One region of the Serratia sp. NCCP-200 genome, then DNA from elsewhere that is predicted to be linked to it. Evidence: predicted binding sites of a transcription regulator. Region 1 holds the regulator's gene; each other region holds the start of a gene.
What was found. Region 1 encodes CRP, which controls carbon source genes, mostly activating them, when cyclic AMP is high. Its sites were predicted from a motif close to ATGTGANNNNNNTCACAT; they were not measured.
Positions count from the first base shown of each region.

Region 2: AC6HVW_RS11335 (nucleoside-specific channel-forming protein Tsx) is a predicted target of CRP. The motif match lies at 1,317-1,334, and genes of this name have one in related genera.
Region 3: AC6HVW_RS03710 (sugar transporter) is a predicted target of CRP. The motif match lies at 1,537-1,554, and genes of this name have one in related genera.
Region 4: AC6HVW_RS13890 (YchE family NAAT transporter) is a predicted target of CRP. The motif match lies at 1,717-1,734, and genes of this name have one in related genera.

Region 1 is NZ_BAAKUJ010000007.1:174,293-177,427, forward strand. Features, by position in the region: gene AC6HVW_RS21020 (YccS/YhfK family putative transporter) at 1-911, opposite strand, end outside; gene crp (cAMP-activated global transcriptional regulator CRP) at 968-1,600, opposite strand; gene AC6HVW_RS21030 (OsmC family protein) at 1,982-2,389, shown strand; gene AC6HVW_RS21035 (LysR substrate-binding domain-containing protein) at 2,392-3,135, opposite strand, start outside.
Region 2 is NZ_BAAKUJ010000003.1:254,236-257,370, forward strand. Features, by position in the region: gene yddG (aromatic amino acid DMT transporter YddG) at 1-799, shown strand, start outside; gene AC6HVW_RS11330 (hypothetical protein) at 885-1,157, shown strand; gene AC6HVW_RS11335 (nucleoside-specific channel-forming protein Tsx) at 1,552-2,430, shown strand; gene AC6HVW_RS11340 (hypothetical protein) at 2,492-2,665, opposite strand; gene AC6HVW_RS11345 (serine hydrolase domain-containing protein) at 3,111-3,135, opposite strand, start outside.
Region 3 is NZ_BAAKUJ010000001.1:797,223-800,357, reverse strand. Features, by position in the region: gene proR (transcriptional regulator ProR) at 1-54, opposite strand, end outside; gene AC6HVW_RS03710 (sugar transporter) at 290-1,477, opposite strand; gene AC6HVW_RS03705 (ABC transporter ATP-binding protein) at 1,650-2,366, opposite strand; gene AC6HVW_RS03700 (ABC transporter ATP-binding protein) at 2,363-3,135, opposite strand, start outside.
Region 4 is NZ_BAAKUJ010000003.1:818,776-821,910, forward strand. Features, by position in the region: gene AC6HVW_RS13885 (ABC transporter substrate-binding protein) at 1-142, opposite strand, end outside; gene AC6HVW_RS13890 (YchE family NAAT transporter) at 822-1,466, opposite strand; gene adhE (bifunctional acetaldehyde-CoA/alcohol dehydrogenase) at 1,986-3,135, shown strand, end outside.

The DNA.
Region 1 (3,135 bases):
ACTTTTTCCAGCGCTGCCAGCTCATTCTTCATGCTGAAACGCGCAGAGTGCCGATGATAGAGAATATCGTCGGCCATCACCCGCAGGCGCGTGGCGATCACTTGGGCGTTGCGGCGGATAATCGCTTCGGCCTGGCTTTGCTCCACCAGCTTTTGCACTTCTTCCGGCAGATGCAGGCTGACGGTGATGTGCTCTTGCAAATCGAGCGCCACCTGAAACGTACGCCGCAGGCGCTTTTGCTCTAGGTTATTGGCATGGGGCAGGAAATTAAGCTGTTGGTATAGCAGACTGATCAGGTCCATCACTTTCTGCTGGCGTTGCAACAGCGGCGGCAGGGCAGTTTCAGGATCGGTGTGCTGCGTCAGTAATGAGTATTTGGCTTCAAAATAGTCGGCCAACTGCATATACAGCTGGCTTAGGGATTCGCGCATCGGCTGCTCTTTCCACAGCTTGAACCAGGCCCAGGTAAACAGCCCGTACCAGGCGGTGCCGACGATATACAGCAAAGGGGCATGCCAGATTGGCACGGTGCCTACCATGCTGAGGGAAAAGATGGCGGCGACCAATGCGGCTGGTAGCAGGCGTGCGTGCAGCGGGCTGATCTCACCGCTGACGCCGAGCAACAGCGCCATTGCCAGCATCAGCAAGGGTAACGGCAGATCCCACAGCAGGGCTTGTTGCAGCAGAAGGCTGCTGAGTGCGAACAGGGAGCCGCCTACGACCAGGCGTTTGAAAAAGCGTTTGTGTGGCGTATCCAGCCCGGCAATGTTGCAGCAGGCGGGCACCAACGAGAACAGCATGCCGAGTTGCAGGTTGCCAATCAGTAAACCAAACGCCACCGGCAGGCACAACACCAGCGTTTGCCGCAGTGCGTAGTTGACTTCCGGGTGGTAGATCAGGCGGCGCCACATGGTTGGCTATTCAGCAGGTAAAGAAACGGCGCATTGCTGCACCGTTTCTCTGGGGATTAACGCGTACCGTACACGACAATGGTTTTGCCGTGCGCGGAGATCAGGTTTTGATCTTCGAGCATTTTCAAAATACGACCGACGGTTTCACGTGAGCAACCGACGATTTGGCCAATTTCCTGGCGGGTGATTTTGATCTGCATGCCGTCTGGGTGAGTCATGGCATCAGGCTGTTTTGCCAGGTTCAGCAAGGTCTGTGCAATGCGGCCGGTTACGTCAAGGAAGGCGAGGTTACCCACTTTCTCTGAGGTGACTTGCAGGCGGTTAGCCATCTGTGCGGACAGGCGCATCAGGATATCCGGGTTAACCTGGATCAGTTGGCGGAATTTCTTGTAGGAAATTTCAGCCACTTCACAGGCGGTTTTGGCCCGTACCCAGGCGCTACGCTCCTGGCCTTCTTCAAATAATCCTAGCTCGCCGATGAAATCCCCCTGGTTAAGGTAGGACAGGATCATCTCTTTGCCTTCTTCATCTTTAATCAGCACCGCGACGGAGCCTTTGACGATGTAGTAAAGCGTTTCGGCCTTTTCACCTTGGTGAATAAGCGTACTCTTCGATGGATATTTGTGGATATGGCAATGAGACAGGAACCATTCGAGAGTCGGGTCTGTTTGCGGTTTGCCGAGAACCATTCGCTGTTATCCTCTGTTGTTATCGCTGCCTTGTATCACAGGGGTCAGAGTTCCCTGTAAAACGTGCTTATAGCCCGGTGTTTTAATTGTGGCTATCAACAGGTTTTGAGGCGTGTTATAGAAATACGCTTGTGCTCTAGCATATTAACTTGCAGGGAGAGCTGCAAGCTACATTCTGTTAACAAACCAATATAGGGGCCTTTCCTTGGACATATCCCTGAAATCGGTGACCTGGAAAGAGTTATTGCGGCTCTGTTTGTAGCACAGAGTGAGGCGGGTGTCTTGTGTTGTCTCGCTTCAGCATGATTAGCGTCAGGTTACGTTGCCAGAATGTATGCGAAAGCGTACCCTGTTTTTAAGAAATTAACCGGAGTGTGTAACATGCAGGCAAGAGTTAAGTGGGTAGAAGGGCTGACATTCCTGGGTGAGTCTGCGTCTGGTCACCAGGTTTTGATGGATGGCAATGCTGGCGATAAAGCGCCAAGCCCGATGGAAATGGTGTTGATGTCCGTCGGCGGCTGTAGCGCCATCGATGTGGTGTCGATCCTGCAAAAAGGGCGTAACGATGTGCGTGACTGTGAGGTAAAACTGACCTCCGAGCGTCGTGAAGAAGCACCGCGTCTGTTTACCCATATCAACCTGCATTTTATCGTCACCGGCAAAGGGCTGACCGATAAGATTGTCGAGCGCGCGGTGGATCTTTCCGCCGAGAAATACTGCTCCGTCTCCTTGATGCTGGGTAAAGCCGCCAGCATTAGCCACAGCTTCGAAATCCGCGAAGTGGCCTGATCCTACCAAGGGTAGCGCAGGCAGTGGGCACGCAATAAATCAAGAAATCGCCGTGCCGTCACGGTTAGCGGCGATTTCTGTGAATACAGCACGCAATATTGCGCTTGTGGCAACGTGTCGATAGGCAATGCCACCAGCCGACGCTGCAAATAGAACGGTGCACTCATCGCCCGCGCCACGATAGTCAGATAATCCGCCTCCAGCACCATATTCAAGCCACAGGTCACAGAGTCCGAACGAATGGGCGAACGGCTCAATTGCTGATAGAAGGTGCCTAATACCGCACGCAACTGCTGGTAATAACCCATATCGGTTTCCGGTAATAACCACTTGGCCTCACGCAGTTCGTCCAACGAGGTGGCCTGCGCCAGTGGGTGCCCCTGGCGTGCGATAATGCAAAAAGAGGCGTTGAACAGCGGTTCACGCACCAGATCCTCCAGCGGAAGTTCCGGGCTGACGGTACCCACGGCAAAATCCAGGCGGCCTTCGCGCAATGCTGGCAGTAGCGTAGAAAGCTGCGCTTCGCGGATTAGGAGATTGGCCTGTGGAAACGGCTGTTTGAAGGCTTCGACCAGCTCCGGTAATACCGTCAGGGCGAGTAGCGAAGAGCAGCCAATGGCGACGTTACCTTGCGAATGCTGATTCAACTGCTGGATCTCGTCGGCGGCGCGCTGCAATTCCTCCAGGATCAACTGCATTCGCAGGGCGAAGGCGCGGCCGGTTTCGGTCAGCGTCATTCCCTGACT
Region 2 (3,135 bases), on a different contig from region 1:
TGAAGGGCTGGGGCCGGTCGGCGGGGCGGCGATGATCTATAGCGTGGGCACGCTGTTTCTGCTGGTGGTTATGGGCATTCCCAAGCTGCGCGAGTTCCGCCGTTCCTATCTGCTCCTCGGCAGCCTGCTGTTTGTGCTGTATGAGATTTGCCTCTCGCTGTCGCTGGGCTATGCCAGCAACCGTACGCAGGCCATTGAGCTGGGGATGATCAACTATCTTTGGCCCTGTTTTACCGTATTGATGGCCATCCTGTTCAATGGACAAAAGGCCAAATGGTGGGTGGTGCCTGGTTTGTTACTTTCCCTGTTCGGGATTGGCTGGATCATGAGTGGCAGCGGCGGTTGGTCACCGGCACAAATGCTGGCCAACGTGCGCAGTAATCCGTTGAGTTACGGGCTGGCATTCAGCGGTGCGGTGATTTGGGCCATCTATTGCAACGTGACCAAGAGGATCGCCCAGGGCAAAAACGCGGTAGTGCTGTTTATCTCGCTGACCGCGCTGGCGCTGTGGCTGATTTATCCTTTCAGTAATGAAAGCGGCATGCACTTTAGCCTGCCGGTTGTGGTGGCGTTGCTGTGCGTGGGGACGGCGATGGGGGCTGGCTATGCCGCTTGGAACGTCGGGATCCTGCATGGCAATATGACGCTGCTGGCGACCGTATCTTACTTTACCCCGGTATTGTCATCGGTGTTTGCCGCCGTGGTACTCAGCACCGCGCTGACCCTCAACTTCTGGCAAGGGGTGATGATGGTCACGCTAGGATCGCTGATTTGCTGGCGGGCCACCCGCGCCGACTGAGGCCTATTTTTTACCTGCGCAGGCGGCAGAATAATGAATTTCGAGCTAATCTCAAGGTAAGTGTTCTGCCAGAAGGAACGGGAAAATGAGAAAAGATATTCAATTTATTCAGCAGCCAGCGCTTAATGGTCACAGTTTCAGCACTGGTGATGTCGTTCGCCTGACCACCGCTAACCTACCGCATGAATACCAGTTGGATGTGATGATCCTGCGCCGTGACGATAAGCTGATCCACGGCTCGGTAGTCGTGGCCTCGCCGAAAGTCGATATCCCGGTCAGCCAATGGGAAATTGCCACGGGTGATGAGGTGATATTCCGGCAAGAGAACATTGCCAAGGCCGTACCCGGAGCCCGCTGAAAAAAAACCAACGGGTTCGCCATATAAGGGGGCCGTATCCTGCGCCCGCCTGCCACTAAGCCGACATAAGCGTCGGCTTTTTTATGCGCTTTTTAACCTCAGGTTAAAATTTGGTGTTGAACATAAAGACACCAAAAATCGGCGATTGAAAAATTATCGATATGATGAAAATCACATCAAAAATGTTTTGCACTGCAATTTATTTTATAAAATGAGAACGCAATCGATTACGCGATGGTAAAATGCCTGACTGGATCACAGATTATTACAGTGAGAGCTTTCTATAATGCGCACGGCGACCGGTAATAGGTAACCGTTTGTTTACAGCAGGCGTCGCCAGACACATATCATTCCAACGGGCAGGGAATTGGCCCACTCAGCATGTGGTAATAAAATGAAGAAAATAGCTCTCGCAGCAGGTGTGCTTCTTTCCGCGTCTTTCAGCCCCGCTTCCATGGCGGCAGAAAGCAAAGACAGCCAGTATCTTTCAGACTGGTGGCATCAGAGTGTCAACGTAGTAGGCAGCTACCATACCCGCTTCGGGCCGCAGCTGAACAATGACGTGTATCTGGAGTATGAAGCCTTTGCCAAGAAAGACTGGCTGGATTTCTATGGCTACGTGGATGTGCCAAAGTTCTTCGGCACCGGTAACACGCCAAACCGTGGTATCTGGGATAAAGGTTCACCGCTGTTTATGGAGATCGAACCGCGCTTCTCCATCGACAAACTGACTGGCACCAACCTGGGCTTTGGGCCGTTCAAAGAGTGGTATTTTGCCAACAACTACATTTACGACATGGGGCGTAACAACGCCTCCCGTCAAAGCACCTGGTATATGGGCCTAGGCACCGATATCGAAACCGGCCTGCCGATGAGCCTGTCGATGAACATTTATGCCAAATACCAATGGCAGAACTATGGTGCATCCAACGAGAACAGCTGGGACGGCTATCGCTTCAAGGTGAAATATTTTGTGCCGTTGACCGAAATGTGGGGCGGCAACCTGAGCTATATCGGTTTCACCAACTTTGACTTTGATTCCGATCTGGGCAGCGACAACTTCGTGGTGGATGGCCGTCAGGCACGTACCAGCAACTCTATCGCCTCCAGCCACATTTTGGCGCTGAACTACGATCACTGGCATTACTCCTTCGTGGCACGTTACTTCCATAACGGTGGTCAATGGAATGATGGGGTGGACATCGGTACGCCGCAGGGGCCAATCAAGTCTACCGGCTGGGGTTACTACCTGGTTGCCGGTTATAACTTCTGATTTTTCGTGGTATCAGAAACAGGAAACCCCGCGCTGGCGGGGTTTTTTTTCATCATTAAGGCTAACTTTCCGCGGGTAAATGTTTAACCGGCATAACCAATTTACCCTTGATAACGTAGCACTCATTGTCGATCCACTTGAGGATTTGCTCACGGCTGACACCTTCAAATTGCGCATAGCGATAAATATCACCATTGAAGTGCAGCTGGATGTACTCCATCAACGTCATGTGCATGGTTATAACTCCTAAACGCCCAGAAATAGCGGTTTCGCCACGCTGAGTGGTTGAGCTTTTCAAGGCCTAAAGGTAGATTATTCGCAACAAAACAGCAACAAAAAAGACTAAAAAGTGGCGTTATAATAGTGAAAAGTAGTAAAAGAAATCCCGCACGGGACGGCGGGAAATTGAGTAGTATCATTTATCGATGACATAAGATGGGTTTTGAGGTGCAACGAAAAAGAGCAGGTTTACTCATTTCTGTGGCCGACTAAAATTACTGGATGGCTTATTTTGCCGCAAGAAAAATCTACGGCATTTACTCGGATATCATGAGTAGTTTTGCGCGTGAACAATTTTTTGCCTGATAGCCACGACCTGTTTTTTAATAATTGGTGTGAATGATATGTCGGGCTGATAGGCGGGCGCAGTATGCAGCGCCCCGTCATAGCACGGCGAACTTTTACGCGCGGGCGCAGATGTTCTTT
Region 3 (3,135 bases), on a different contig from region 1:
GGCCACTACCTCGGGTTTTTCTTCCGCCAGGATTTGTTCGAGTGTTCTGCCCATGGCCTACTCCTTTTTTGTCGTTGAACCTAGACCAATATAGGTTAAATGCTATATAGGTGCAAACCTATAACCAGGCTGTGCGGTGAGCATCTAGGAGGGAATACCCACACATTGCAGCGTCCCTAAAAACAACACCATGTCCAACCGTAGGGGCGCAGCGTGCAGCGCCCCTACGTTCAGAACCGGTTGAAGTTTGTCAGCATGGAGAGTATCTACGAGGTGTTTGCCAGAGCTATCAAGCCCGATGGTGCTGCAAGCGTTCGTTACGATAGAAACTCAAGATACACCAGCCGAGGGCGATCAGGGCCAACGGCGCTCCGACGAAGCCAATGTTTGGCATTCCCAGATGCAGGCTGACCTGGTTGCCCAGCAACGCCCCGCCGCCGATCCCAAAGTTATACAAGCCGGAGAAGATCGCCATCGAGACATCGGTCGCATCCGGTGCCAGACTGAGCACCTTCGCCTGCATCGAAAGACCAATCGCCATGATGGCCATGCCCCAGACCACACACAGCAACGTCAAGGTCGTTTCATTACCGGAAGCGGGCAACAGCAATAACAGGCTGAGGGCCAGCAGACCAATTGCCCCCATGAAGAAACCCGACGGGAAACGTTCGCTGTAGCGGCTGAATAGCAGGCTGCCGACAATGCCCGCAGCACCAAACAGTAACAGCATCAAGGTGGTAAAGTTGGCGGATAACCCGGCCACGGTCTGGATAAAGGGCTCGATGTAGCTGTAGGCAGTAAAGTGCGCCGTCACCACAATGATGGTCAACATATACAGGCTGACCAGCTCCGGGCGTTTGAACAACAGGGGAACGCTGGCCAGTGAACCGGAATGCTCGCTTTTCAGCACCGGCAGCAAGCGCCACAGCATCACCAACGCCAGGGTGGCGCACACGGCAATGCCAATAAACGTCATACGCCAACCGAGTAGCTGCCCCACCACTCGCCCTAACGGTAAACCCAACACCATCGCCAGCGCGGTTCCCCCCGCCAGCATACTCAACGCCTGTGCCTTTTTGCCTGCGGGTGCAACACGAATGGCCAATGACGCGGTGATCGACCAGAACACCGAGTGCGCCAGCGCCACACCGGCACGCGAGATCACCAAGGTGGTAAAGTTCCAGGCCACCGCGGTGAGCACATGGCTGGCAATAAACAGGATAAATACCCCGATCAGCAGCTTACGCCGCTCAATCTTGCTGGTCAGCAACATACAGACCAGCGACATCGTGGCAACGATCCAGGCATAAATCGTGATGATCAGCCCCACCTGCTCGGTTTGCATCCCAAAGCTTTGGGCAATATCACTCAATAACCCGACGGGGATAAATTCGGTGGTATTAAAGATAAATGCCGAAATGGCCAAGACGACCACGCGCATCCAGGCGGTCGAGCGGGAAGTGCTGATTTCATCCATTGTAGGTGTTCCGGAACAGGGGCTGGCAGTGGCGCCATTTTAACTAACCCGTAACCAGAATGCGACCTAGATCACGTTTTTGTAGTGCTGTTTTTTTCAACAGTAGGAGCGCCATATTTGACGCCCCTAGGATCGAGGATGTTCAATGCGCCCCTCATCGGGGCGGTTACCTTTATGCGCCTCCCAGATAAGCCTTTCTCACCTCCTGATTGCTCAGCAGTTCGGCACCGCTGCCGCTCAGGCGGATTTGCCCATTGACCATCACATAGCCCCGATCGGACAGCTTCAGCGCATGGTTGGCGTTTTGCTCCACCAGGAAAATTGTCATGCCGCCGTTGGCCAGTTCGCGCAGAATGCTGAAGATCTGTTTGACGATGATCGGTGCCAGCCCCAGACTCGGCTCATCCAGCAACAGCAACTTTGGCCGGCTCATCAGCGCACGGGCTATCGCCAACATTTGCTGCTCACCGCCGGACATGGTCATCGCCCGCTGGTTACGCCGCTCTTTCAGGCGCGGAAACAGCTCATACATACGTTGCATATCTTCAGCGGCATAGCGGTTACCAAGGGTGATGGTGCCCATCAGCAGATTTTCCTCTACGCTCATGTCGGGGAAAATCCTCCGCCCTTCTGGGGCCTGCGCGATGCCACTGCTGGCCACAAAATGCGTCGACCGCTGGCTGATATCCGTCCCCTGAAACAGGATCTGCCCACCGCTGATGCGGGGTTGGCCAAAGATTGACATCAGCAAGGTGGATTTCCCCGCCCCGTTGGCCCCGATCAACGCTACGGTTTCCCCTTGCCTGACCTGTAATGACACCTGTTCCAGCGCCTGGATTGGGCCGTAATGGACATCTACCTCGCGAAATTCCAGCATCACCTCGCTCATCCCGCCAGCTCCTCTTCGTCTGCGCCCAGATAAGCGGCGATCACGCTGTCATTGTGTTGGATCTCCTGCGGCGTCCCCTCGGCGATCACATTGCCGTGATCCAGTACGATCACCCGGTCGGAAATCTCCATCACCATGCCCATATCATGTTCGATCAGCAGCACCGTAATATCATGATGCTGGCGCAAAAAGCGGATGATCCGGCTCAGGGTGGCGGTTTCCACCGGGTTCAACCCGGCGGCGGGCTCATCCAGGCAGATCATTTCCGGGGTAGTGCACATCGCGCGGGCGATCTCCAGCCGCCGCTGCTGGCCGTAGGACATCTCCCCCGCCAGGCGGTTGGCACAGTCCACCAACTCGACCACCTCCAGCCAGTAAAATGCGCGGTCCAGTGCTTCATTTTCTGCCCGGCGATAGGCTGGCGTATTGAGCACGCCAGCAATCAGGTTTCGGTTACTCAAACGGTGTTGCGCCACCAACAGGTTCTCCACCACCGACATCTCACGGAACAGGCGGATATTCTGGAAGGTGCGGGCAAGCCCGGCACGGTTCACCAGATGTGTGCCACCAAACATTTTGTAGTAAAGGCGCGACCCCAGTTGCGCGGGGTTAATCCAATCCCCTGCACGGAATTTCTGCCCGAGGATACGGATCACATCGATGGGTCGTTTGTGAGTATTGAGCAGGATCGCCCCGCCGCTGGCATGATAAAAACCCGTCAGGCAGTTAAACACCGTAGTTTTCCCCGCGCCGTTCGGGCCGATCAACG
Region 4 (3,135 bases), on a different contig from region 1:
CGTTGTTGATCACCATGCGCTGCAGTGGTGCCAATTGCACACCGGCCGGAACCTCAACGGCCTGCAGGTTTTGGCTGGCGCTCATCCCCAACACGGCGGCGATGATAACGGCCAACGGTTGATGCTTCGTGGTTTGCGGCATACTACAGGCTCCTTTTCACGGCTAAGCAATAATTGTGAAATAGTTATCAAGCGGGCTAAATATACGGATATCAGCAAAAATCATTCCTACTTGGTGCGCCAAAGATAAGATTTTTCCTTCTGATAAGTTGCTCGGAAATTAGCAGAAGCAAAAATTCATAGCTAATAATTTTTACAGAAATGTTAAGCATTTCTCTTTTATTATCCCATAGCCCTACAGACACCTAGCCTTCCCATCCACCTAGATGACGGTTAACGCCATGATTTTATTGGATAAATAACATCTTCATTTTCAACCTTTTCTTCACGGATGAAAAAAACCGCTCAAAAGAAACATTCAGTTAACAAAAATGCCGTTCAGAGAATAAACACCTGCCTATGCGTGCTTAATCACTAATAACACCTGTGTGAAACGGAGACAAGCCCTACAGAATGATGTAATTAAATTAACAACAATTTTACCCATAGGGAGATAAAAACCCCGTCACGCGGTGTTTAAAAGTGGAGAAAATAACATCTTGGTGCTTTATCAACCGATAAAGTGAGATTTGTGCCACAGGGTGGGGCAATAGAATGAAAAGCAGGCAGGTTATGCACTTTAATAATGCATCAGCTGGGATAATTTGAAAAATTAAAAATAAATTAAGCCGCAAACGGGGTTGTCCGCGGCTTTATTAAGGTTATAACAACCCAGGGAAAATGGCTTTGATGCCGGTGACAATAAATTCGATCCCCAGCGCCATCAACAATAACCCCATGATACGGGTAATGACGTTGATGCCGGTTTGCCCCAGCAGACGCACCAGCAGCGGAGCTGCCCGGAACAATAGCCAGCAACAGAAAGCGAACAAGGCGATCGCCACGGTAAAACCTAACAGGTTCTGCCAGCTGTGGTAACGAGAGCTCCAGACAATGGTGGAACTGATGGCACCCGGCCCGGCCATCAGGGGCAGCGCCAAGGGAACAACCCCGATGCTTTCACGGATCGCGCTCTCTGACTTTTCCTGCTTGTTCTGTTTGTCTTCACCCAGCTTGCCGCTGATCATCGACATGGCAATGGTCACCACCAGAATGCCGCCGGCAATACGGAAAGAATCGATGGAGATACCAAACATACGCAATATGCCCTCGCCCAGGAACAGCGAGGTCCACAAAATAATCGCCACCGACAGGTTAGCCGTCAGGTTGGTTTTGTTACGCCCGACCTCGGCCTGATAGCTGGTCATGCTGATAAACACCGGCAGAATACCTACCGGGTTGACCAGCGCAAACAGGCCGACAAAGAACTTGATGTAGCCGGAAAAATCCAACAGAGATTGGCCCACGAAAAACTCCGCATAAATAGCTGTAAAAAGAGACACTGCCGATGCGCGCTAATGTAATGGAATTGCGCCAGCTAATCCATCCACCCGGCCAGCATTTTTCCCTACCCCAACAGAATGTTACAAAACAATTCGCTATTGTTAATGCCTTGTGTGTTGCATGCTGTTATCAAGTATCATCGCGTCATCGTCAAGCACCTTGTTGATAATCGCTCTCAACAAATGCCAGCTGAAAGGTGTCAGCTTGCGATTTTTATGATGTACATCACAAAATATCTACTCAGGAATAGTTAAGCTCTTAGTCGTAGTCAAAAGGGAGTACGAGGTATGGATACCGATTTCTGTCTCGCTTGCCTACTACCAACTTGCACTTGGTAAAGCTCTTTAAGTAAATCAGCAGTATGGGTCGCTAACTGCGGGAAAAGTCTCATGATCTAACAGACGCCTTCCTGACAGATGTCTATACTAGTTCCTCGAACGGCTTATTTACTGAAAGAGTTTAACATTTATCAGGAGAGCATCATGGCTGTAACGAATGTCGCTGAATTGAACGAGCTAGTTGCACGTGTCAAAAAAGCCCAGCGCGAGTATGCCAACTTCTCACAAGAGCAAGTTGATAAGATCTTCCGCGCCGCTGCCCTCGCCGCCGCAGATGCCCGTATTCCTCTGGCTAAAATGGCCGTTGAAGAATCTGGCATGGGTATCGTTGAAGACAAAGTCATCAAAAACCACTTCGCTTCCGAATACATCTATAACGCCTATAAAGACGAAAAGACCTGCGGGATCCTCTCCGAAGACGAAACTTTCGGTACCATCACCATTGCAGAGCCAATTGGCCTGATTTGCGGTATCGTGCCAACCACCAACCCAACTTCTACCGCGATCTTCAAAGCGCTGATCAGCCTGAAAACCCGTAACGGCATTATCTTCTCTCCGCACCCACGTGCCAAGAACGCCACCAACAAAGCCGCAGATATCGTGTTGCAGGCTGCCATTGCTGCTGGCGCGCCGAAAGACATCGTCGGTTGGATCGACCAGCCAACGGTGGAACTGTCCAATCAACTGATGCATCACCCAGACATCAACCTGATCCTGGCAACCGGTGGCCCAGGCATGGTTAAAGCTGCTTACAGCTCTGGTAAACCCGCTATCGGTGTTGGTGCCGGTAACACTCCAGTTGTAGTCGATGAAACTGCCGACATCAAACGCGTTGTTGCTTCTATCCTGATGTCAAAAACCTTCGACAGCGGTGTGATCTGTGCGTCTGAACAGTCCGTGATTGTGGTGGATTCCGCATACGATGCAGTGCGCGCACGCTTCGCTTCCCACGGCGGCTACATGCTGCAGGGCAAAGAGCTGAAAGCCGTTCAGGACATCATCCTGAAAAACGGTGGCCTGAACGCCGCTATCGTTGGCCAGTCTGCACCAAAAATCGCTGAAATGGCCGGTATCAAAGTGCCAGCCAACACCAAAATCCTGATCGGTGAAGTGAAACTGGTTGACGAATCTGAGCCGTTTGCTCACGAAAAACTGTCACCTACCCTGGCGATGTACCGGGCCAAAGACTTTGAAGACGCCGTCTGCAAAGCCGAGAAACTGGTCGCCATGGGCGGTATCGGTCACACCTCTTGTCTGTACACCGATCAAGATAACCAGACTGCACGCGTGGAAT